3 regions of the Vibrio tapetis subsp. tapetis genome follow, and region 3 is predicted to be linked to each of the others. Evidence: predicted binding sites of a transcription regulator. Region 3 holds the regulator's gene; each other region holds the start of a gene.
The links. Region 3 encodes CRP, which controls carbon source genes, mostly activating them, when cyclic AMP is high. Its sites were predicted from a motif close to TGTGANNNNNNTCACA; they were not measured.
Positions count from the first base shown of each region.

Region 1: a site for CRP is predicted at 6,379-6,394, ahead of dinG (ATP-dependent DNA helicase DinG). Genes of this name have one in related genera too.
Region 2: a site for CRP is predicted at 2,972-2,987, ahead of VTAP4600_RS07300 (NupC/NupG family nucleoside CNT transporter). Genes of this name have one in related genera too.

Region 1 covers NZ_LT960611.1:1,141,249-1,149,058, reverse strand. The annotation lists gene bioD (dethiobiotin synthase) at 1-351, shown strand, start outside; gene VTAP4600_RS25900 (hypothetical protein) at 439-606, opposite strand; gene htpX (protease HtpX) at 928-1,794, shown strand; gene VTAP4600_RS05055 (chalcone isomerase family protein) at 1,947-2,489, shown strand; gene rsmS (pleiotropic regulatory protein RsmS) at 2,499-2,666, opposite strand; gene VTAP4600_RS05045 (primosomal replication protein) at 2,667-3,203, opposite strand; gene VTAP4600_RS05040 (sulfite exporter TauE/SafE family protein) at 3,200-4,009, opposite strand; gene dinG (ATP-dependent DNA helicase DinG) at 4,021-6,099, opposite strand; gene VTAP4600_RS05030 (porin) at 6,610-7,572, shown strand; gene VTAP4600_RS05025 (YccT family protein) at 7,710-7,810, shown strand, end outside.
Region 2 covers NZ_LT960611.1:1,626,624-1,634,433, reverse strand. The annotation lists gene prfC (peptide chain release factor 3) at 214-1,803, shown strand; gene VTAP4600_RS25920 (DUF5363 family protein) at 1,997-2,152, shown strand; gene VTAP4600_RS07305 (TatD family hydrolase) at 2,142-2,927, shown strand; gene VTAP4600_RS07300 (NupC/NupG family nucleoside CNT transporter) at 3,134-4,396, shown strand; gene VTAP4600_RS07295 (XapX domain-containing protein) at 4,703-4,873, shown strand; gene deoC (deoxyribose-phosphate aldolase) at 5,142-5,918, shown strand; gene deoA (thymidine phosphorylase) at 6,009-7,355, shown strand; gene VTAP4600_RS07280 (phosphopentomutase) at 7,374-7,810, shown strand, end outside.
Region 3 covers NZ_LT960611.1:3,088,326-3,096,135, reverse strand. The annotation lists gene VTAP4600_RS13840 (aminodeoxychorismate/anthranilate synthase component II) at 1-547, shown strand, start outside; gene VTAP4600_RS13835 (aspartate aminotransferase family protein) at 924-2,144, shown strand; gene astA (arginine N-succinyltransferase) at 2,256-3,275, shown strand; gene astD (succinylglutamate-semialdehyde dehydrogenase) at 3,301-4,758, shown strand; gene VTAP4600_RS13820 (DUF1338 domain-containing protein) at 4,993-5,790, shown strand; gene crp (cAMP-activated global transcriptional regulator CRP) at 5,969-6,601, opposite strand; gene VTAP4600_RS13810 (phosphoribulokinase) at 6,845-7,714, opposite strand; gene VTAP4600_RS13805 (YheU family protein) at 7,804-7,810, opposite strand, start outside.

The sequences.
Region 1 (7,810 bases), 1.8 Mb from region 3:
GTTCTAACGGAAGGGGCCGGTGGTTGGTATGTGCCAGTGTCAGACACTGATCAATTGTCGACGTGGGTTAAAAAAGAACAGCTCCCAGTTGTGTTAGTTGTTGGTATCAAGCTAGGCTGTTTAAGTCATGCGTTTTTAACGGCTCAAGCCATTAAAAATGATGGGCTGAATTTAGTGGGTTGGGTTGCCAATCGCATTAATCCTGGCACTGAGCATTACGCGGATATTATCGAAGCATTGGAACAAAATATTCCAGCACCTAAGCTCGGTATGATCCCATACGTACCGAATGTAAAGAAAAAAGACATTGGTAAATATATTGATCTCTCTCCTTTAGAAAATGCTGAATAACTAAGGCATACGTAAACCGTCTTGATCAATGGTCAAATGCAAAAAGGGCTGCACATAAAGTGCAGCCCTTTTAAATTTTGGTCAATTCTACTTTTCTTGCAATAAACCAAGAACGGCAGACTGAGTTTCAATAATATGCTGTTCCGTTTTGTCTTGACTGTGAATTCCTAGCTCTTCTCGGGCTTCATCTTCTGATAACCCCAAGTGGCAACGCAACATGTCGATAGCCATTTGAAAACTTCCGTTCTCTGTCATTGTCCAATCTCCGTGGAAAAATGTTATGAAGAAGCTCAATACTTTGTGCTTCTTCAGACACTAAACTTCTATCTATAAGTTGCACTGTAAACGTGTGCCATAACAAGAGCAATACGACTATAGTCGTAGATAGGTTGATTGAATAAATGAGTCTCTACCAATCAATAGCTTTATACAATGAGAGTGAAATTGAGACGTAAATTGAAAACAAAATGTTTCAATTTAACACTTAACCTTGTATTAAAAAAAATAGACACTATATGTAGTAAAAGCCCAGCAAAAGACTGGTGCGTTAATGCTTCTTAGATTTGGAGAAAGTAAATGAAGCGAGTCATGTTATTTTTAGTTACTAACTTAGCCGTAATGTTAGTGCTAAGTGTGGTACTTAATATTGTTTATGCTACAACGGGGATTCAATCAGGTAGCCTAAGTGGGCTTATTGTTCTAGCTGGTGTGTTTGGTTTTGGCGGCGCTCTCATTTCGTTAATGATGTCCAAAGGCATGGCGCTTCGTTCTGTCGGTGCTCAAGTCATTGAAAGCCCGCGTAACGAAACAGAACATTGGTTGATGGAAACAGTGAGCCGTCAAGCTCAACAAGTTGGTATTGGTATGCCGACCGTTGCAATCTATGATGCTCCTGATATTAACGCATTTGCAACAGGTGCAAAACGAAATGACTCATTAGTTGCCGTTTCTACTGGCTTGTTACACAACATGACCCGCGATGAAGCAGAAGCGGTATTGGCTCATGAAGTCAGTCACATTGCGAATGGCGACATGGTAACCATGACCTTAATGCAAGGGGTTGTGAATACGTTTGTTATATTCCTTTCCCGCTTTATTGCTAATATTGTTGCTTCTAATGGTGATGACGAAGAAGGGCAAGGCAGCAATATGATGGTTTACTTCGGTGTTTCTATGGTTCTGGAGTTGGTGTTTGGCTTCCTAGCGAGCTTTATTACTATGTGGTATAGCCGTAAACGTGAGTACCATGCAGATGCAGGTGCGGCACAATTGGTCGGTAAACACAAAATGATAGCGGCGTTAGAACGTCTTAAAGTGAGTCATGAACCGCAATTAGAAGGCTCAATGATGGCATTTGGCATCAACGGTAAACAAACCATGACAGAATTGCTCATGAGTCACCCGCCATTAGACAAACGAATTGATGCATTGCGAGCAAGCTAAGTTTTTCTTATTTTAAAGAATTGATAGAGCCAGAAGCGTTTGCTTCTGGCTTTTTTATACCAGCAACCTAAAGCCAAGTTTTGGTTAATAAATGACCATGGAATAGTTCTTGCTCTATTAAGTCTGGGTCTTAATAGCGGCAAGAGGTGTTTATGAAGTGGCTTTTAATCGTAATAACGCTCTACAGTGGAGCCTGCTTAGCTTCCACTCCCAATTCGCAAGATAATGAAGACTGGAATGGTTGGCCTACGGTTGGCACTTCGAGTTTGTCTTGGTTGTTTTTTGATCTTTTTGATTCAGAGTTAAAAACACCGACTGGCGTATATGAGGAAAGTAGCGATGTAACACCGCATGCTCTTGCGTTATTGATCAGCTATTTACGTGATGTTCCCAAAGATGAGCTGTTGAAAGCGACTACGAAACAGTGGACTAAGCTAGGGTACGCAGATGAACTCACATCAGGTTGGTTGGTGAAGCTAGATAGAATTTACCAAGACATTAACGAAGGTGATCGCCTCGTCTATATTACGGATGGCAGCTCAGGTGAGTTCATCATGTATGACAGGCAAAACAATGCCACGTCGTTAGGTGTGATTAAGGACGAACAGCTTAATGATGCATTTCTTTCGATTTGGTTGTCACCAAATACTCAATACCTAAAACACAGAAACCAATTGTTAGGGAAAAAGCGTTAGAACGCAGAGTTACTCTGAAATAGACAGTTTTCTTTGTAGGTCTTGCTCTACGATTTTTAATGCACTTAGTGCGGTTTGAGGGTCGACTTCATTATTTTCAAATAAGTAGATCAGATCGACGGCTAATTTAATATCGTCTGGTGCATGTTCTAAGCTGTTTGTGGTGTTTTTACTCATTTATTGATTTCGCTCTCTGTAGTGGATTCGATTTTCTAAGCTTACTTTAGCCTGCTGGCAACGAGCAAGGCGCTGTTCTGCGGTCATTAAGACATTCTGAATTTGTCGCTGTAAGTAGGCAGGGGCTTGTTCCATCTCGGCTTGCTTGTTATGGACTTGCAGTTTGAGCCTTCGTTCCCACTCATTGTGTTGAGATAATTCTTGATACAGCTGGTTAATTGGTTTTCGGTAGTAGCTGCTGTGTTTTATTTCGTTACTACGGATAGAAACGGTTGATAGCTCACGAGTAATGGCTGCAATTTGTGCGACCATGTGCTCGGCTAGGAAGCTTGCTCGAGTTTTCGTTAAGTTCTCTTTATTCAGTGCTTCAAAAGTGGCTCGTGCTTCGTCAATACACGGGCTAAGCAATGTTGAACCGCCATGAAATAGTTGCTCATCAAACAGTGGCTTGTGGTGTTCGCCGCGTTGCGCATCAAGTTTTTTTGCTTGAAGATCTAAATCATTTAAATGTTGTTCAAAAGAAGATAAACGGCTCATAAGGTGGTAAACCATTCGTCAGGAAACCATACATCGACAAACCAGGCATCAAACGCGAGCTTACCCGCCAATATGACCACGACAGTGACAAATACTGGGCGAATAAAGGTAGCACCGAATTTTATCGCAGAGTGAGCACCAACATAAGCACCGGCCATGAGACAAACGCCCATCGTTAAACCAAGCACCCAGTTGATGTGCCCAAGAAAAGCAAAGGTCACCAATGAGGTTAAATTACTGGTAAAGTTCATTGCTTTCGATAAACCGGAGGCCAGTAAAATATTGATTTTGTACAGTGCCATGCTACTTACTGTCCAAAATGCGCCGGTACCGGGTCCGGCAACACCATCATAAAAACCCAAGCTAAATCCCTGGATCGTTTGCTTGCGATCCAGCTTCGGGCACGCTGTCGGTAAGACATTGCCTGCGTTGGGAGGGGATTTATGCCAAATGGTATAAAGCGCGGCTAAAAGAATGATCAGTGGTAGGGCTTTTTCGAGCCAATCGGTACTGATGGCATCAACCGCTAATGTGCCAATAGTCGCGCCTATAAACGTAGCGACGAAAGCCTTGTACCAGAACTTAGGTTGAAATAAGCGTTTACGGTAATACGTAAATGCCGCAGTCGATGAAGCAAAAGTTGCGGCTAGCTTGTTGGTTCCTAAAGCGACATGCGGAGGAAGGCCTAATGAAAGTAGAGCTGGAACGGTTAGCATACCGCCACCTCCGGCAACGGCATCAATAAATCCAGCAAGAAAGGCAACCAGCGCGAGTAATGCCAAGGTTGTTGGTTCAAGTAATTCCATATTTATTGTTCTTAGTATTCGATATTACGTTTGAAAGGAGGAAGCGAGTCTAATAAGGACTTTCCGTAGCGTTTAGTGACAATACGCCTATCTAATAGCACGACTCTACCAGAATCTCTTTCTTTACGCAGCAATCGACCTACAGATTGAATCAGTTTCTTACTGGCGTCTGGCACTGATATTTGCAAAAAAGCGTTACCGCCTCTGCTTTCAATGTATTCTGCGTGGGCTTCTTCTACTGGTGAGGTTGGCACGGCGAAGGGGATTTTGGTAATGATTAAGTTCTCCAATAACTCACCCGGAAGGTCAAGCCCTTCAGAAAAGCTGCTGGTACCAAATAGCACACTCGTTTTTTGCTTTTCGCACAGTTTTGCGTGTTTGCCTAAAATTTCTGTTCTGGAAGCTTCACCTTGCATCTGCAGATTCCAGTTTTTAGATGTGTTTGTTTTTTCAAGCGTAGCGGCGACTTGCCTCATCTGCCAGTAGGAAGCGAATAGAACTAGGTTCGCTTTATTTTCAACAATAATCTCTGGCATCTTTTCTGCCAACACGTCGCTGTATTCCGGAGACGACGGCTCGCACTTAATTCGAGGAATATAAAGCTCAGCTTGATTTTGATAGTCGAAAGGTGACGCCAACGCTAAAAACTGAGTACCGTCTTCTGCTTTATCGCTTATGCCTGCTTGACGACAAAAATAGCTAAACGAATTCAATGCGCGGATTGTTGCAGACGCTAAAATTGCGCCGTTGCATCGGCTCCATATTGTTTGGTCTAACTTCCAACCTACTTCTAATGGGGACACCGAAACCACAAAATCGCCTTCGCGTTCATCACTGATGGACAACCAACGAGCGAGTGGGGCGCCTTTTTCGCGAATTGGCTCGGCCATTAAATGCCAAACCTTCGCGAGATTTTCTAATCGATTGATGAAAAAACCGGCTTCCGCTAGTGCGGGTTCTGCCAGCCTAGTAGCGAGTTCACCATCTTTAACGCGCTCGCTAATGAGATCGGCTATCTTACCCATGGCCTGTGATGCTTTGGCGGATATCTTTTTCAGTTCTTTTGACTCCAACTCCAACCATTCTGGCAGTTCACCATTCTCGAATCGCAGTGTTTTTTCCTTGAATGCTGCAGGATCGATTTGTTTGGCCAATTGGTTTAGCGATGGAATCAGTAGTTGAATCGACTCTTGGAGCTCATTTCTAAAGCGAGAAACACGTTTGTCGTCGGCAAGGCTTGCAAGCTTGGCCGATACTTGAGTGAGCTTTTCTAACCAACTTGCCGCCCCTTTTAGACTTGCCGCCGCGGACGAATGGTCTCGAGCCACGGTTGGCAGGTGATGGGCTTCATCAAAGATAAAGATGGTTTGTTCAGGCTCGGGCAAGATGACACCGCCACCGAGATCCGCATCTGCCATCACCAAACTGTGATTAGCAATGATCACATCAGATTTATCGAGATGCGTCCGCGCTTTTTGAAACGGACAGTTACGATGGGTGGGTAAGCTATTATTGCAACTGTGCTTGTCGCTGACGATGGAGTGCCAAATGGAATCAGGTACGGTTGAAGGCCAGCTATCTCGCTCCCCGTCCCACTTGTTTTCATTAAAAGCCTTATAAAGGCGTGCCAGTAGTTCGATGTCTTTTGTGCTTGGCTTTTTATCAAACATGGCCAATTGCTCTGAACCTTGTTGACCACTAGCCGCTGCCAGTTTCTCTGCGCAACAATAGCGCTGCCTACCTTTTGCAATAGTAAAAGAAAATGGCTTGTCCGAGATTCGTCTATAGAGAGGAAGGTCTTTACTAATTAGCTGTTCTTGCAGCGCAACAGTGGCAGTAGAAATCACTACTTTTTTATTGCTATGTAAAGCAACAGGGATAGCGCTCATTAAATAAGCCATAGACTTACCAATACCCGTACCGGCTTCCGCAACCATAATGCGGTTGGTCTTGTGATATTGACCCGCTAAGGTTCGAGCTATTTCTGCTACAAGATAATTCTGTGCTCGGCGAGGAACAAAGTTTTCAAGTTGATGTTGAAGGTTCTGGTAGCTTTCACGGATGGATTTCTGAATGTTTGGATTAAGCATTTTCGTTCTCTATATTTGACGCCGCTATTGTACCACATTGCCAAAAAATCGCTGATAAACGGGAATTTACCTTATTTATTAGGTAAATCTAGATCTCAATCACAAAAAAAACTGAACCTTACCGAGGGGGTTTTGTAGTCACTAATTAACAGGTTTTATATGTTGAAATTATAATATGAGCGGAAGTTAATTCTAAAATTAACTTCCGCAATCGTTATTATTAAATTTTTATCCTGAAAAAATAAAAATAACAGGTATTATTTTTTTTAGAGATTTTGATGTGATTTTGCTCTAAATTTTATTTGTATCATTGTAAGTTGTTGATTTTTAATGGTTGATGTTTTTTTATTTTGTTTTTTTAGTCATTTGACAGGGAGGAGAATATTTTGCAATCTAGACCTCGAGATTTTTAGGAGCGGTTTGATTGGTTTTCTAGTCGAATTGACTCCACACAAAACAAAAAGGGAACCGAAACGGAATTCCCATTCTAAGAAAAGGCAGTGGATTATTATGAAAAAGACTCTAGTAGCTCTAGCAGTTATGGTTGCAGCTGGTTCTGCAAACGCAGGCATCGAACTTTATAACAAAGACGGTGTTACAGTGAATGTAAAAAGTGACTTCGAAGTTCGTTATAAAAAAGGCACTAACGATGGTGATGAGCTAAAACAAGAAATCGATGATGCAGAATTTGGTTTCGATACTCGTTACGCAATGGACGATTCTACTCAAGTTGGCTTCTACATGGAATTCACTGGCGTAGAAAAAGATCGTGCTGCTTCTAAAGCTGGCGTTAAAAACGTTTATGTTGGTTTTTATAATGACCAATTTGGTTCGTTTAAAGTTGGTAAATTAGATACAGTTCTTGATGATGCAGGCGTTGGCTCTGATTACCTATTTGGTGTTAATTCTTTTGTTAAACAAATGGATTTCAACTCTGATGAAGCAATTCGTTATGACCTAGACAAAGGTAACTTCTACGCATCTTTTGCTCTTACTCAAGATAAGCACGAGACTAAACTACTGGGTAAAGATGGCCGTTATTTTGATTTGAAAGCAGGCTACCGTGTAGCTGATTTTGATTTCACCGCATTTTTGGGTCAAGCTAAGTTTGAAAAAGGCGCTATTGCTGGTGTTAAAGAAACTTTAGGCGCTCTAGAAGGTGTTTATAAGGGTGTTGAAAATGTAACTCTAGAAGCTGGTTACTACATGGCTAAAACATCGCCTAAAACTGGTTCTGACAAAACAGACAACACTATGGCTTTAGCAGCTGACTATACAATGAACGCATGGAAATTTGCTACAGGCTTTAGTGTAACTAACTATGATGATTCTTCTAAAGATAAGCTAAACAAGTGGTTCTTGAATGCTGGTTACACAATTGCTCCTTCTACTACAACGTACGTAGAAATCGGTGGCAACAATGGTGACAAGCAAGAAGTTGGTTACGGTGTAGGTATTAAAGCATCTTTCTAAGTTTAGCTAGAAACTGTTAGACTCTAAAGCCACCTTTATGGTGGCTTTTTCATATGTGGAGTTAAAAGATCTTGGTGACTAGTCGTCATGTTAGTGACAAACAAATACATATTTTATGACATCGGTTTGGAGAGTTTATGTGTAGCAAAAAAGTGTTTATTAAATCTATTACCACGTTGAGTTTGATGTGGGCTTCAACGGTTCTAGCTGCTGATATTATTCCCGAGAAGGGTGTTAG
Region 2 (7,810 bases), 1.5 Mb from region 3:
TCTCATACAATTGCGCCACTCGCTCACACCAATAAGATACGAACCGATGTAATAGACGTTATTTAGCTCGTCTTATCCTTGCCTACCAACACCTAGTTAAAGATAGGTGGGTTGGTTCGTTGGTGTTAAAGCCAAACTAATTTCAAATGTTAGGTGCTGTAATTACGTCTCGTAATTGCTGTAGCACCATGACTTAAAAAGAAGATTACATTGATGTCTAATTCTCCATTTGTTCAAGAAGTGTCTAAACGTAGAACCTTCGCAATCATTTCTCACCCGGATGCGGGTAAGACCACCATTACAGAAAAAGTGTTGTTATTCGGAAACGCGATCCAAAAAGCCGGCACAGTAAAAGGACGCGGTTCAAAACAACACGCTAAGTCTGACTGGATGGAAATGGAAAAAGAACGTGGTATTTCGGTGACTACGTCTGTGATGCAGTTTCCGTATAACGAATGTTTAGTTAACTTACTGGATACCCCAGGACACGAAGACTTTTCGGAAGATACGTATCGAACTCTTACGGCGGTTGATTCATGTTTGATGGTGATCGATGCGGCCAAAGGTGTCGAGGATCGTACTCGTAAACTGATGGAAGTGACTCGCTTGCGTGATACGCCTATCGTCACTTTTATGAACAAACTTGACCGTGATGTGCGTGACCCAATGGAAGTGCTAGACGAAGTTGAAAGTGAGCTAGGTATGGCGTGTGCGCCAATCTCTTGGCCAATCGGCTGCGGTAAAGAGTTCAAAGGTGTTTATCACATTCACCGTGATGAAACGATTTTATATGAATCTGGCCACGGTCATGAAATTCAGGAAGTACGTATCATTAAGGGGTTAGATAACCCTGAACTTGATGATGCCGTTGGTGAAGACTTAGCATCAAGCGTACGCGAAGAGTTAGAGCTTGTTATGGGCGCTTGCCCTGAGTTCGATCTAGAGTTGTTCTTAGCGGGTGAATTGACTCCGGTGTATTTCGGTACAGCTCTTGGTAACTTCGGCGTAGACCATATGTTAGACGGTCTAACTAAATGGGCGCCTGGTCCACAAACGCGTAAAGCGAATCAACGTGATGTAACTGCAACAGAAGAGAAGTTCTCTGGTTTCGTCTTTAAAATTCAAGCAAACATGGATCCTAAACACCGTGACCGTATTGCCTTTATGCGTATTGTATCAGGCACGTACAATCAAGGCATGAAGATGAACCACGTTCGTACTGGCAAGAATGTCAGCATCTCGGACGCAGTAACCTTTATGGCTGGTGACCGTTCTCGTGCTGAGCAAGCATTTGCGGGTGACATTATAGGTTTGCATAACCACGGCACCATTCAAATTGGTGACACCTTTACTCAAGGTGAAAACCTGAAGTTTGCCGGCATCCCTAACTTTGCGCCAGAATTGTTCCGCCGCATTCGTTTAAAAGATCCGCTAAAGCAAAAGCAGCTGCTTAAAGGCTTGGTGCAACTTTCTGAAGAAGGCGCGGTACAGGTATTCCGTCCGCTGCAAAACAACGACCTTATTGTGGGTGCGGTTGGTGTGCTTCAGTTTGATGTGGTTGTGGCTCGTTTGAAGTCTGAATATAACGTCGAGGCGATTTACGAAGGCATTAACGTTGCTACAGCTCGTTGGGTCGAATGTGATGACGTGAAAATGTTAGAAGAGTTTAAACGTAAGAACCAAACCAACTTAGCATTGGATGGTGGTGATAACCTTTCTTACGTTGCACCGACCATGGTGAATCTAAACTTAGCGAAAGAGCGTTTCCCTGATGTTGAGTTCCGAGCCACTCGTGAGCACTAATAAAGACAGGTAAACTTAACTTAAGCTATGATTAACGCCTATTGATTCGTCAATGGGCGTTTTTTTTGGATGAAAAGGCTAGGGGGGAAGTGCTAAAAGCTAAGTGCTAAAAGCGAAGTACTAAAAGCGAAGTACTAAAAGCGAAGTATTAAGAGCGAAGTATTAAGAGCGAAGTGGTGTGGAGGGAGGGGTGATGAGCAGTTGGTTTAAGAAGTGGTTGAAGCGGTATGATGAGTGGTGTGAGTCTATGGGGCTGACACCAGAAAACAAGCGCTCTTGTGTTCCATATAGAGCCGATCCTGCGAGTGCTAAGGATAACGCCAGAGATAAAGTGCCTGATGAGCAGTGAGTTTCCGTTGTTCGATACACATTGCCATTTGGACTTTGAGAGGCTAGGGGATCCCGCTCAAGTTTTATTGGACGCCAAGCTTGCTGGTGTTGAAAAAGTCATGGTGCCCAGTGTTGGTTTCTCTAACTGGCAAGCTGTTTCTGATTTATCCTGCCAGTTTGATAATGTTAGCTATGCCTTAGGTCTGCACCCTTATTTTAGTCACGATCATAAAGACGAACATTTATTACAGCTAGAACAGCGATTATCCCAAAAACAAGCCAGTTGCGTTGCGGTCGGTGAGTGTGGTTTAGATTTCGCAATTGCTGATCTTGATAAAACAAAACAGCTGCATCTATTTGAAAGCCAAATTGCGCTTGCGGCAGCACATCATCTGCCAATGGTTGTACATCAGAGAAAATCTCATCAAGAACTCATAAAACGTTTAAGAGCGAGCCAATTTACATGTGGCGGGGTGATTCATGGATTCAGCGGTAGCTTACAGCAAGCACACGACTGGATAGATTTGGGGTTTTCTATTGGTATCGGCGGTACTATTACCTACCCAAGAGCGAAAAAGACAAGAGATACCGTTAGCCGTTTACCACTCGATAGTGTGCTACTAGAAACCGATGCGCCAGACATGCCTATATTTGGCTACCAAGGTCAAGCTAATCATCCCAAAATGTTGCGCTTCGTGTTAAATGAATTTAACAATTTGAGAGCCGAATCAAAGCAAACGATTGCAGCGCAGATCTGGTTTAAAAGCAATAATCTCTTCTCAAAATGTGAATAAGTTCGATGTTCAATGTGAAAATGATCGAGCATACGTTTGCGTAGTGTGATTTTGGTCACATATATGGGTAATTGGAGGTAAAAAGTTACGCTGAAGTGTGACTCTAGCATTACTTTCTTATGTCATTGGCGCTTATAATTAGCTCGGATTTAATAAACCCCATTTTGTAACACGCCAATCAATAACTAATAAGGAAGTCATAAACTATGAGCCTGTTTATGAGCCTCGTCGGCATGGTCGTACTGATTTTAATTGCAGTACTACTGTCAGACAACCGCAAAGCTATTAATATCAGAACAGTGGCTGGCGCTTTTGCCATCCAATTTTTACTCGGTGCATTCGTTCTTTATGTACCTTGGGGTCGCGACCTTCTAGCAGGTTTTTCTGCTGGTGTTGCTAACGTTATCGACTACGGTAAAGACGGTACTGGTTTCCTTTTCGGAAGCTTAGTTAACTTCTCTGTAGACGGCATCGGCTTCATTTTTGCTTTCCAAGTACTACCAACATTGATTTTCTTCTCTGCACTTATCTCTGTACTTTACTACATTGGTGCAATGCAGATCGTAATCAAAGTTCTTGGTGGTGGTCTTCAAAAAGCACTTGGCACTTCTCGCGCCGAATCAATGTCTGCAGCAGCTAACATTTTCGTAGGTCAAACTGAAGCACCTCTAGTGGTTCGTCCGTTTGTTCCTAAGATGACTCAGTCTGAGCTATTCGCTGTTATGTGTGGTGGCCTTGCATCTGTTGCTGGTGGTGTACTAGCAGGTTATGCATCTATGGGTGTTCCACTAGAGTACTTGGTTGCAGCGTCATTCATGGCGGCACCTGGTGGTCTACTGTTTGCTAAAATCATCAAGCCTGAAACCGATACTCCAGATGAAAATCTAGGTAACGATATCGACGGCGGCGACGACAAACCTGCTAACGTTATTGACGCAGCAGCAGGCGGCGCAGCAGTTGGTCTTCAACTTGCTCTAAACGTTGGTGCAATGCTACTAGCATTCATCGGCCTTATCGCTCTAATCAACGGCATCCTTGGTGGTGTTGGCGGTTGGGTTGGTATGCCTGAACTAACTCTAGAAATGCTTCTAGGTTGGATCTTCGCACCTCTTGCGTTTGTTATCGGTGTTCCATGGGAAGAAGCAACTATTGCTGGTACTTTCATTGGTCAAAAAACCGTTGTTAACGAATTCGTAGCTTACTTGAACTTTGTTCCTTACGTGGGTGATAACGCTCAAATCGTAGCGGAAACAGGTAAAGTAATGTCTGAGAAGACGCAAGCAATTATCTCGTTCGCTCTATGTGGTTTCGCAAACCTTTCTTCTATTGCGATTCTACTAGGTGGTCTAGGTGGTATTGCTCCTAACCGTCGTCACGACATCGCTAAGATGGGTGTGAAAGCGGTAGCAGCTGGTACTCTATCTAACCTGATGGCAGCGACAATTGCTGGCTTCTTCCTATCTTTCTAATTGAATAGTTAGAATTATATAGACGCCACTTTATAAAAAACCTCGTAGCAAGAAATTGCTGCGGGTTTTTTTTGTTTTAGGGATGTGAAGTGCTAAAAGCGAAGTACTAAAAGCGAAGTACTAAAAGCGAAGTATGAAAGCGAAGTTTAGAGCTTAGAATTTAGAGCTTAGGACTTAGAGTTTAGGACTTAGTACTTCGTACTTCGTGTTTTTTTGAGATACAAACCGTTTGCGCCTTACATGGCACTACAGTTTTTGAAGGAATCACTATACTGTATATAACTATGGAAACTAGGGTACTCCGTGATGAACGAAGTAATCATTGCAACACTCGCTGGGTTTGCTGTTGGCATCCTGTTTTCAGTCATCAAGTTGCCAATACCGGCACCGCCCGTTCTCTCTGGAGTGATGGGAATTGTCGGGGTGTACTTAGGTGGCATTACTTATCAATGGATTATTGAGAAGTTTTTTAGCTGAAACTTACTCTTACAGGATGTAGGACTAAGAGCCAAGACAAGAGTATATTACTCCTTGGCGATCGGCGTTATATACACGTTAGACACAGCGGTCAAAAGCTGCTGTGCCATAGGCCAAACTGGTACTGTGCGGTGACAGGGATAGCAATTAGACCTTCAGATAGGTCTGAGTCTTCAAGGAACCAAGTCCGTTCATGTTGTGACAAAGTTGATCCCAAATAGTTTGGGCTAAATTTTTTACTAATTGAATATACTGATCGGAGATAGAAATGAGCGATTTAAAAGCAGCTGCTCTACGTGCGCTAAAATTGATGGATTTAACAACGCTAAATGACAACGACACTGACGAAAAAGTGATCGCACTTTGTCATGATGCGAAAACAGCGGTAGGCAACACAGCTGCAATCTGCATTTACCCTCGCTTTATTCCTATTGCGAAGAAAACTCTACGCGAGCAAGGCACACCAGAAGTGCGCATTGCGACAGTAACAAACTTCCCACACGGTAACGATGATATTGCTATCGCAGTTGCTGAAACTAAAGCTGCCGTTGCTTACGGCGCTGATGAAGTTGACGTGGTATTCCCTTACCGTGCACTGATGGCGGGTAATGAGGAAGTTGGCTTTGAACTGGTTAAACAGTGTAAAGCGGCGTGTGGCGATATTTTACTGAAAGTAATTATCGAAACAGGCGAATTGAAAGAAGAAGCATTGATCAAGAAAGCATCTCAAATCTGTATTGAGGCCGGCGCCAACTTCATCAAAACTTCGACTGGTAAAGTGCCAGAAAACGCAACGCCAGAATACGCACGCATGATGCTTGAAGTGATTCGCGATATGGGTGTAGCTAAAACAGTTGGCTTTAAGCCTGCTGGTGGCGTTCGTACTGCTGAAGATGCGGCGCTATACCTATCAATGGCTGATGAGCTGTTAGGTGCGGATTGGGCTGATAACATGCACTACCGTTTTGGTGCTTCAAGCCTACTAACAAGCCTGCTAAATACATTAGAAGTTTCAGACCAAGTAGCGGATCCAGCCGCTTACTAATTTGAAACTTACAAGGTGGGGTTAACAAACCCCATTTTGTCTCTCATACCCTACAATTAATATTCAGCCGATCGAGCTGAGGAGTAGCTAATGTCTTTAACACAAACATTTTTACCTCAAGAAATAATCCGCAAAAAACGTGATGGTGAAGTACTCACAAAAGAAGAAATTGATTTCTTTATCCAAGGTGTTGCAAAAGACACGGTGTCAGAAGGCCAAATCGCCGCCTTCGCAATGACCATCTTTTTTAATGAAATGACCATGCCAGAACGAATAGCACTGACTTGTGCAATGCGTGATTCAGGTATGGTTATTGATTGGAGCCACATGAATTTTGATGGCCCAATTGTTGACAAACATTCAACCGGTGGTGTTGGTGACGTAACTTCTTTAATGCTTGGCCCTATGGTGGCAGCATGTGGTGGTTTCGTTCCTATGATCTCTGGTCGTGGTCTTGGTCACACTGGCGGGACGTTAGATAAGCTAGAGTCAATTCCAGGTTATAACATCACGCCAAATAACGATAAGTTTGGTGCCGTAACCAAAGACGCTGGAGTGGCTATTATTGGTCAAACTGGCGACTTAGCCCCTGCAGATAAGCGTGTCTACGCGACTCGTGACATTACGGCAACCGTTGATAATATTTCACTGATCACGGCGTCTATTTTGTCTAAGAAACTGGCTGCGGGTTTAGATTCACTCGTGATGGACGTAAAAGTGGGTTCTGGCGCGTTTATGCCAACCTACGAAGCTTCAGAAGAGTTAGCAAAATCTATCGTGGCTGTTGCCAACGGTGCTGGCACTAAAACGACCGCAATTTTAACCGATATGAACCAAGTATTGGCCTCATCTGCAGGTAACGCAGTAGAAGTACGAGAAGCGGTTCAATTCCTAACTGGCGAATACCGAAACCCTCGCTTGTTAGAGATTACTTTGGCTTCTTGTGCCGAAATGCTAGTACTTGGAAAACTGGCAACAGATTCAGAAGATGCTCGCGATAAGCTCATGACTGTTTTAGATAACGGCAAAGCGGCGGAGTGTTTTGGCAAAATGGTTGCAGGCCTTGGCGGCCCTGCTGATTTTGTCGCAAATTACGATAATTATTTGGATAAAGCTGAGATCATTAAACCGGTATTTGCGAAACAAAGTGGTATTGTTTCAGCAATGGATACGCGTGCTATTGGTATGGCCGTTGTTGGTATGGGCGGTGGACGCCGTGTTGCCACAGACCGTATCGACTACGCAGTAGGTTTTGATGGCTTTATTCGTTTAGGTGAAGTCGCAGATGCGAATAAACCGTTAGCAATAATTCATGCTCGCACAGAAGAGCAGTGGCAAGAAGCAGCAAACGCACTGCAAGAAGCAATGACTGTGGGCGACACCCCTTATAACCCAACTCCAGATGTTTACCGTCAGATCCGTGCGGAAGACGTATAAAGTTTGGTGGAGAGAACGATGAAAAGAACATTTATATTAGTATTAGATTCCTTTGGTATTGGCGCGACAGCCGATGCGGTTAAATTTGGTGATGTAGGTGCAGATACACTTGGGCACATTGCAGAGCACTGTGCTAAAGGTTTAGCGGATAACGCTGATCGTAGTGGGCCACTCACACTGCCTAACTTGTCAAAAATGGGGTTAGGTCTGGCTTCAAAAGAGTCGACCGGTAGCTTCCCAGCAGGGCTAGACGAGAATGCTGAGATTATTGGTGCTTATGGCCATGCAGCTGAAATCTCTTCAGGCAAAGATACCCCATCGGGCCACTGGGAAATTGCAGGTGTGCCAGTTCTATTTGATTGGGGCTACTTTACTGAGAAAACGAACAGTTTCCCTCAAGAGCTGCTTGATCGTATCGTGAAACGTGCAAATCTACCGGGTTACCTAGGTAACTG
Region 3 (7,810 bases):
TACCTACAACCTTTACCAGTATTTCTGTGAATTGGGCGTGGAAGTACAAGTAATGCGTAATGATGAAATCAGCATTGAGCAAATTGAAGCGCTTAACCCTAGTCACCTTGTGATATCCCCGGGGCCATGTACACCGAACGAAGCCGGTATATCACTTGCGGCGATTGAATATTTTGCAGGCAAATTACCCATTCTTGGCGTCTGCTTAGGTCATCAAGCCATAGCGCAAGTATTTGGCGCTAAAATTGTGCGAGCAAGGCAGGTGATGCACGGTAAAACGTCTCGTATTACCCATACCAATCAAAGTGTGTTTAAAGCACTGAATAACCAACTCACCGTTACTCGCTACCACTCATTGGTCGTGAAAACCGACACGCTGCCAGATTGCTTCGAAATCACCGCATGGACGGTATTAGAAAATGGTGAAATGGATGAGATAATGGGTTACCAACATAAAACACTCCCTATTGATGCAGTTCAGTTTCACCCTGAATCCATTAAAACTGAACAAGGGCATGAACTATTAGCGAACTTTTTAGCTCGTTAAACGCTGGAAAACTCAAAACCAGCTCGATATTCAAACCCGATATTGATCACTTTTCTTAACATCTGTTGTTTTTACCTCCACTCGAATTTCGTTTGAAATATTATGCACAAGATAAAGCGCTGACCTCTTATAAGCCTTTGTCTTTCAGCTTCCTTCCGTTAATTAAAAAATAGTTTTAGAAATAACTTCATTATTGATTCACTTTCCTGCATAAATAGTCATGTGGCATGATGTTTTTCTGCCATGTATGGGGTGCAAAAGCACAAATGACTATTGAATTAGTTAATAAAATGTAAATACAATGCGGAATCAGTAGAAAATACCACCACGTAATAAGTGGCTACTTGTCGGTGCATTGGAATAAATGGAATAGGTGATGACGATGGAAAACAAAGTAGAGCGCAGTTGGTTTGATGAGGTGATGGTTCCTTGTTATAACCCGATGGAAATCATCCCTGTTCGCGGTGAAGGTTCTCGTATTTGGGACCAAAACGACAAAGAGTATATTGATTTTGCTGGTGGTATCGCCGTGAGTTGTTTAGGGCATTGTCACCCGGCTATGGTTACGGCATTAACCGAGCAAGCAAATAAGTTGTGGCACTTAAGTAATGTCATGACCAATGAGCCAGCGTTACGTTTGGCAAAAAAACTGACGGAAGTAAGCTTTGCTGAAAAAGTCTTTTTTGCTAACTCAGGCGCTGAAGCGAATGAAGCCGCGTTGAAGCTGGCACGTCGTTGGGCTGCCGACGAACATGGCGCAGAAAAATCTGAAATCATCGCCTTTAAGCAAGGTTTCCATGGTCGTACTTTTTTTACCGTTACTGTTGGTGGTCAAGCCGCTTATTCAGACGGTTTCGGCCCTAAACCCGGTGATATTACTCACTTACCTTATAACGACGTTGAAGCGCTTAAAGCGCACATGTCTTCTCGTACTTGCGCCATTATGATGGAACCCCTGCAAGGCGAGGGCGGTATTATTTCTCCTACCGCTGAGTTTGCCCAAGCAGTACGTGAATTGTGTGATGAGCACAATGCGCTATTGATTTTTGATGAAGTGCAAACAGGTAATGGTCGTACCGGTAATTTTTATGCTTACCAAGGCATTGACGTAACACCGGATATTTTAAGCACAGCTAAGTCGCTTGGTGGTGGTTTTCCGATTGGCGCTATGCTGACGACAGATAAACTGTCTAAACACATGAAAGTGGGCACACACGGCTCTACCTATGGCGGTAACCCGTTAGCGTGTGCAGTAGCAGAAGCGGTCGTCGATGTGGTTAGCCAACCAGAAACCCTAGCGGGCGTTAAAGAGCGCGAAACCCTATTTCGCGAGGGATTGACTAGAATTAATCAGAAGTACCCGATTTTCAGTGAAATTCGTGGTCAAGGTTTATTGCTTGGTGCTGCACTTAATGATGAGTGGCAAGGCAGAGCACGAGACATCTTGGTTGCCGCTGGTAATGAAGGGCTGTTGATTTTGGTTGCTGGTGCAAATGTGGTGCGTTTCACACCGTCTTTAGTGATCAGCAAAGAAGATATCGAACAAGGTCTAGCGAAGCTTGAAAAAGCGATTGCGGAATTAAGTGCTAAAGGCTAAGTACTAAAAGCTAAGTTTGAAGGGGTAGGTGTTGGGCTCTGGGAGGGAAGGTTTTTACTTCGCTTTTAGAGTTTAGTACCTAGTACTTACCAGTTACCAGAGGGAGTTGAGATGCTAGTAGTTCGCCCTATATCAAAAGATGATTACGATGCGCTGCATACGTGCGCGGTTGAATCGGGACATGGATTTACTTCATTACCTGTTAATGAAGAACTGTTAACCAATCGGATTAATCACTCCGTTACCAGTTTTACGAAGCCCAATGTAACCGGCCCTGGTGATGAAGGGTATTTGATGGTTGGATTTGATTCTGAAACCGGAGAAGTCGCGGGTACAACCGGTATAGAGGCTTCTATCGGGTGGGATGTGCCTTTTTATACCTATCATATCAGTAAGGTGGTTCACTCTTCGCCAAAGTTGGGTGTGAACAACATCGTTAAGCTGCTTACCTTTGGGAATAATTACACTGGGTGCAGTGAAGTCTGCACCTTATTTTTACGACCAGATTTCCGCCAAGGATTGAATGGTCGCTTAATGTCTAAATGCCGATTTCTAATGATGGCAGAGCATCCAGAGCGTTTTTCAGAAACCGTGTTTGCTGAGATGCGAGGTGTGTCTGACGACAAGGGTAATTCTCCTTTTTGGCAGTGGTTACAAGAGCACTTCTTTTCAATTGAATTTACCGAAGCGGATTACCTAACCGGTATCGGAAAAAAAGGCTTTATTGCTGACTTAATGCCTAAGCTTCCTATTTACGTTAACTTGCTGAGCAAAGAAGCGCAGGCTGTCATCGGTAAGGTGCATGACAACACTCGCCCTGCTTTACGCTTGCTCGAGAATGAAGGGTTTAGCTGCAGAGGTTATGTTGATATTTTTGACGCTGGCCCAACGGTTGAGTGTGATCTGCGCAATATCGAGTCGGTGAAGCATTCCTACCGAGGCAAGGTCGTGATCAGCGAACATTCGAGCAGTAAAGATTTCCTAATCGCAAATACATCATTTGAGCATTTCAGAGCAACCGCAGCAAAAGCAGCGTTTGATTTAGAAAGTGAAAGCGTCATTTTAAGCCAAGACGTCGCGCAAGCGTTGAATGTTGCCGAAGGCGAATACGTTCGTTTACTTCCTCAGTAAATTAGTAAAACAGTAAGGACACATCATGACTCAGTGGATCAACGGAGAATGGCAAGAAGGCACGGGAGAGCTTTTAAATTCAATTAGCCCGTACAATGATAAGGTCGTGTGGCAAGGAAAAGCAGCACGCCCTGAACAAGTCGATCTGGCGGTTCAATCTGCCCGAGCTGCTTTTTTAAGCTGGAAGAAATTCTCTTTTGCTGAGCGTGAAGCGGTGGTGCAAGCTTTCGGTGAAAAGGTAAAAGAACACAGTGAGCAAATTGCGACAGCGATAGCTCAAGAAACAGGTAAACCATTATGGGAAACTCGCACTGAAGCGGGGGCGATGGTGGGGAAAATTGCCATTTCAATCCGCGCTTATCATGAACGCACTGGTGAGGCGCGTAAGCAAGTAGCCGGTAATGATGTCGTACTTCGTCATCGTCCTCTTGGCGTGATGGCCGTGTTTGGACCATACAACTTTCCTGCACATTTACCTAATGGCCATATTGTTCCTGCATTGCTTGCGGGGAATACCGTGGTGTTTAAGCCTTCAGAGCAAACGCCTATGGTGGCTGAAATTGTCATGAAACTTTGGCAACAAGCTGGCCTACCAGATGGAGTGATTAACTTAGTTCAAGGTGCTAAAGAAACCGGGATAGCGCTTGCAAGCCACAAAGGCATTGATGGTGTGTTGTTTACGGGCAGTGCTAACACTGGTCACATCCTGCATAAACAGTTTGCAGGTCAACCAGACAAAATGCTGGCACTAGAAATGGGCGGCAATAATCCGATGGTTATTTCTGAGCATTTTGGTGACTTAGATGCGGCGGTTTATACCATTATTCAGTCCGCGTTTATTAGTGCAGGGCAACGTTGTACTTGCGCTCGTCGCTTGTACGTCCCACACGGCGAAAGCGGTGATGCGCTATTGGTGAAGTTAGTAGAAGCCACTAAAGAGATTATTGTAGACGAACCATTTGCTGAGCCAGCGCCATTTATGGGCAGCCAAGTGTCTTTGCAAGCGGCACAAGTTATCTTGTCGGCCCAAAGTCATTTACAGTCGTTAGGCGGGGAAAGTCTCCTGGAGGCCAAACCCCTGAAAGCGGCATTTGTGACGCCCGGTATTATTGATGTTAGTTCGGTTGCTGAGTTGCCAGACGAAGAATATTTTGGCCCCTTGCTACAAGTTGTACGTTATAGCACGTTGGACCAAGCGGTCGAGATGGCAAACGACACTCGATTCGGCTTATCTGCAGGGTTAATCTCTACCGAAGATAGTGAATGGGATTACTTTGTTGACCATATTCGAGCTGGCATTGTAAATCGCAATCGCCAACTAACCGGAGCAAGCGGCGACGCACCATTCGGAGGCCCTGGTGCTTCAGGAAACTTAAGACCAAGTGCGTTCTACGCAGCCGATTACTGTGCTTACCCAATGGCCTCAATGGAAGGCGCAGAGCCCTTGCTGCCCGAAACCCTGAGCCCAGGCCTGAAGATTTAGAGCAGAGTAGAGAATTCGCTGCGCTTACTCGATTACAGAATGCGCTTTGCTTACTAGAAACTAGAAACGATAAGAGCAAAAGAAGGTAAAGCTTTTGCCGTTTCTTTTGCTCTTATCGTAGCGAAGCGGCCTCGTTTCTAGCAGTAAACGCAGTGAATACTTAGCACTTAGCTTTTAGCACTTGGCTTTTAGAACTTCGCCTTTAGCCCTCCACCGTGACAACAAGGAACTGTTATGACCCCCGATGCGCTATTCCAATCTTTGTGGCAAGACTATATTCAACGCCTTTGCCCTTCAGCAGAGACTATCCATCAATTGCTGACTGAAGAACAAGCCTTAATCAATGACCACATTGCCCTGCGTACGTTTGCGATTGATCCAATTCGGATTGATACATTGGCTAAACCGTTTTTGGATTTAGGTTACGAGCAAGCAGGGGAGTATGAGTTTGTCAGTAAAAAACTCTATGCCCGTCACTACGAACACCCCGACCCGCTGCAACCAAAAGTCTTCATTAGCGAATTAAAAGTGAATGAATGTTCTGAGCAGTTGCAAGCCATTGTGAAGTCTCTGGTGGATCAACTGGATGTTAATCATTTTGCTTCAAGTGATTTCTTGTACTCGGGTACGAGTTGGTCTTTGAGTCACGACGATTATCTATTGCTGGCAAAAGAAAGCGAATACGCAGGTTGGCTAGCCGCTCATGGGTTTGGCGCGAACCACTTTACGGTTAGCGTCAATCAGCTGAATCGCTTTGAGGAAGTGTCGGATGTGAATACACACCTTCGTGATGCTGGTTTCACGATCAATGAGTCGGGTGGTGAAGTTAAGGGCTCTCCAGAGGTGTTGCTAGAGCAGTCTTCAACCATGGCTGATAAAGTCTCTGTTGAGTTTATTAATGGCTCTGAGACTATCCCTGGTGGCTTCTATGAGTTCGCTAAGCGCTACCCAATGGCCGATGGCGACTTGTATCAAGGGTTTGTCGCGGCTTCTGCTGATAAAATCTTTGAAAGTACGGATGGAGATAGGTAACAGGACGAACTTCGTTCTACAGGTTATAGGAAGAAGATAAGGAGTTGCAAAGAGGTAGGCATTAGTAAAATCTGCCGTAACCCGTAACCCGTAACCCGTAACCCGTAACCCGTAACCCATAAAAAAACCACCAACGTTGCCGTTGGTGGTTTTTATTTACATCGATATATACGACGGATTAACGTGTGCCGTAAACCACAATTGTTTTACCGTGTGCTGAAATCAAGTTCTGCTCTTCAAGCATCTTCAAGATACGGCCAACAGTTTCACGTGAACAGCCAACAATCTGACCAATCTCTTGACGAGTGATCTTGATTTGCATGCCGTCTGGGTGAGTCATTGCGTCAGGTTGTTTCGCTAGGTTAAGTAGCGTTTGAGCAATACGACCAGTCACGTCTAGGAATGCTAAGTCACCCACTTTTTGGCTAGTCGTTTGTAGACGGCTTGCCATTTGCGCAGAAAGGCGCATAAGAATGTCAGGGTTAACTTGAATCAGTTGACGGAATTTCTTGAAAGAAATCTCTGCTACTTCACAAGGGGATTTAGCACGTACCCATGCGGTACGCTCTTGGTCTTCTTCAAATAGACCAAGTTCACCGATAAAGTCGCCTTGGTTAAGGTAAGACAAGATCATCTCTTTGCCTTCTTCATCCTTGATAAGTACGGCAACAGAACCTTTCACAATGTAGTACAGAGTCTCGGCTTTTTCACCAGCATGAATCAGAGTACTTTTTGATGGGTACTTATGAATATGACAATGTGAAAGGAACCACTCTAATGTTGGATCGGTTTGAGGTTTACCTAGAACCATAATATCTCTCTTCCTCTGCAGGGCTTGCTCAGCAGCTTCCGTATCAACTGAGCCAGATTATAAACTGGTTGTTTTGAATAGGGCGATAGATGTCGTGCTGCAAGCTATCTCGTGTTCGGTAACAAATAGTAGCGTGTTTCGGAAACGATTTCTTGACTTTGATCGTGCCACAACCGTGATTTTCTAAGCAAAAATGTGCACATGATCACGCCTTGAACATGAATTTTCATCTGAGTATGAAAATCAACCGATCTTGCCTGTTTCAATCAATTGGACAAGCATAGGCTGAACGATCAATTCCATGGCAAAGCTCATCTTGCCACCGGGTACCACAAGGGTGTTATGGCGGGACATGAATGACCCCTCAATCATTGATAGTAGGTATGGGAAGTCTACGTTTTTCATGCCGCGCAATCGAATAACAACAAAACTTTCATCTAAACTCGGAATGCCTTTTGCGTTCAATGGATTAGATGTATCTACTGTAGGGACTCGCTGAAAATTGATATGAGTACGTGAAAACTGTGGCGTAATGTAGCTTAAGTAGTCATCCATAGAGCGAACAATTGAGTCGGTTACGGCTTCACGAGAGTGGCCTCGATCACGAGTATCTCGAACAAATTTTTGAATCCACTCTAGGTTTACAATCGGAACCATGCCAATGAGGAAATCGACGTGTTTAGAGACATTGATGTCTCCATCGACCACACCCCCGTGCAACCCTTCATAAAACATGACGTCGGTGTTTTCAGGCAATTCCTGCCAAGGGGTAAAAGTCCCTGGCATTTGATTGTAGGGCACGGCTTCATCAAATGAGTGCAGGTAGCGCCTAACTTCGCCTGTACCTTCATCACCATAACGTCGAAAAAACTGCTCAAGAGCGGCAAAGTCATTGGCTTGTGGGCCAAAGTAACTAATATGACGACCTTGCTCTTTCGCTTTACGAATTTCAATGTCCATTTCTGGGCGTGTAAAGCGATGGAAGCTGTCCCCTTCAACCTTAGCGGCTTTGATGTCCATCATATTGAACATTTTGCGAAAAGCTTCAGAGGTTGTGGTGGTTCCCGCTCCAGATGAACCGGTTACGGCAATGATTGGGTGCTTTGCTGACATGACAGACCTTGTCTTGAGTAACGTACTTGTTATGCCTATTTTAACATAGGGTTAAGTCAGTGTAGGGAAAATCTTTCGATAAACCGAATCTAGTAC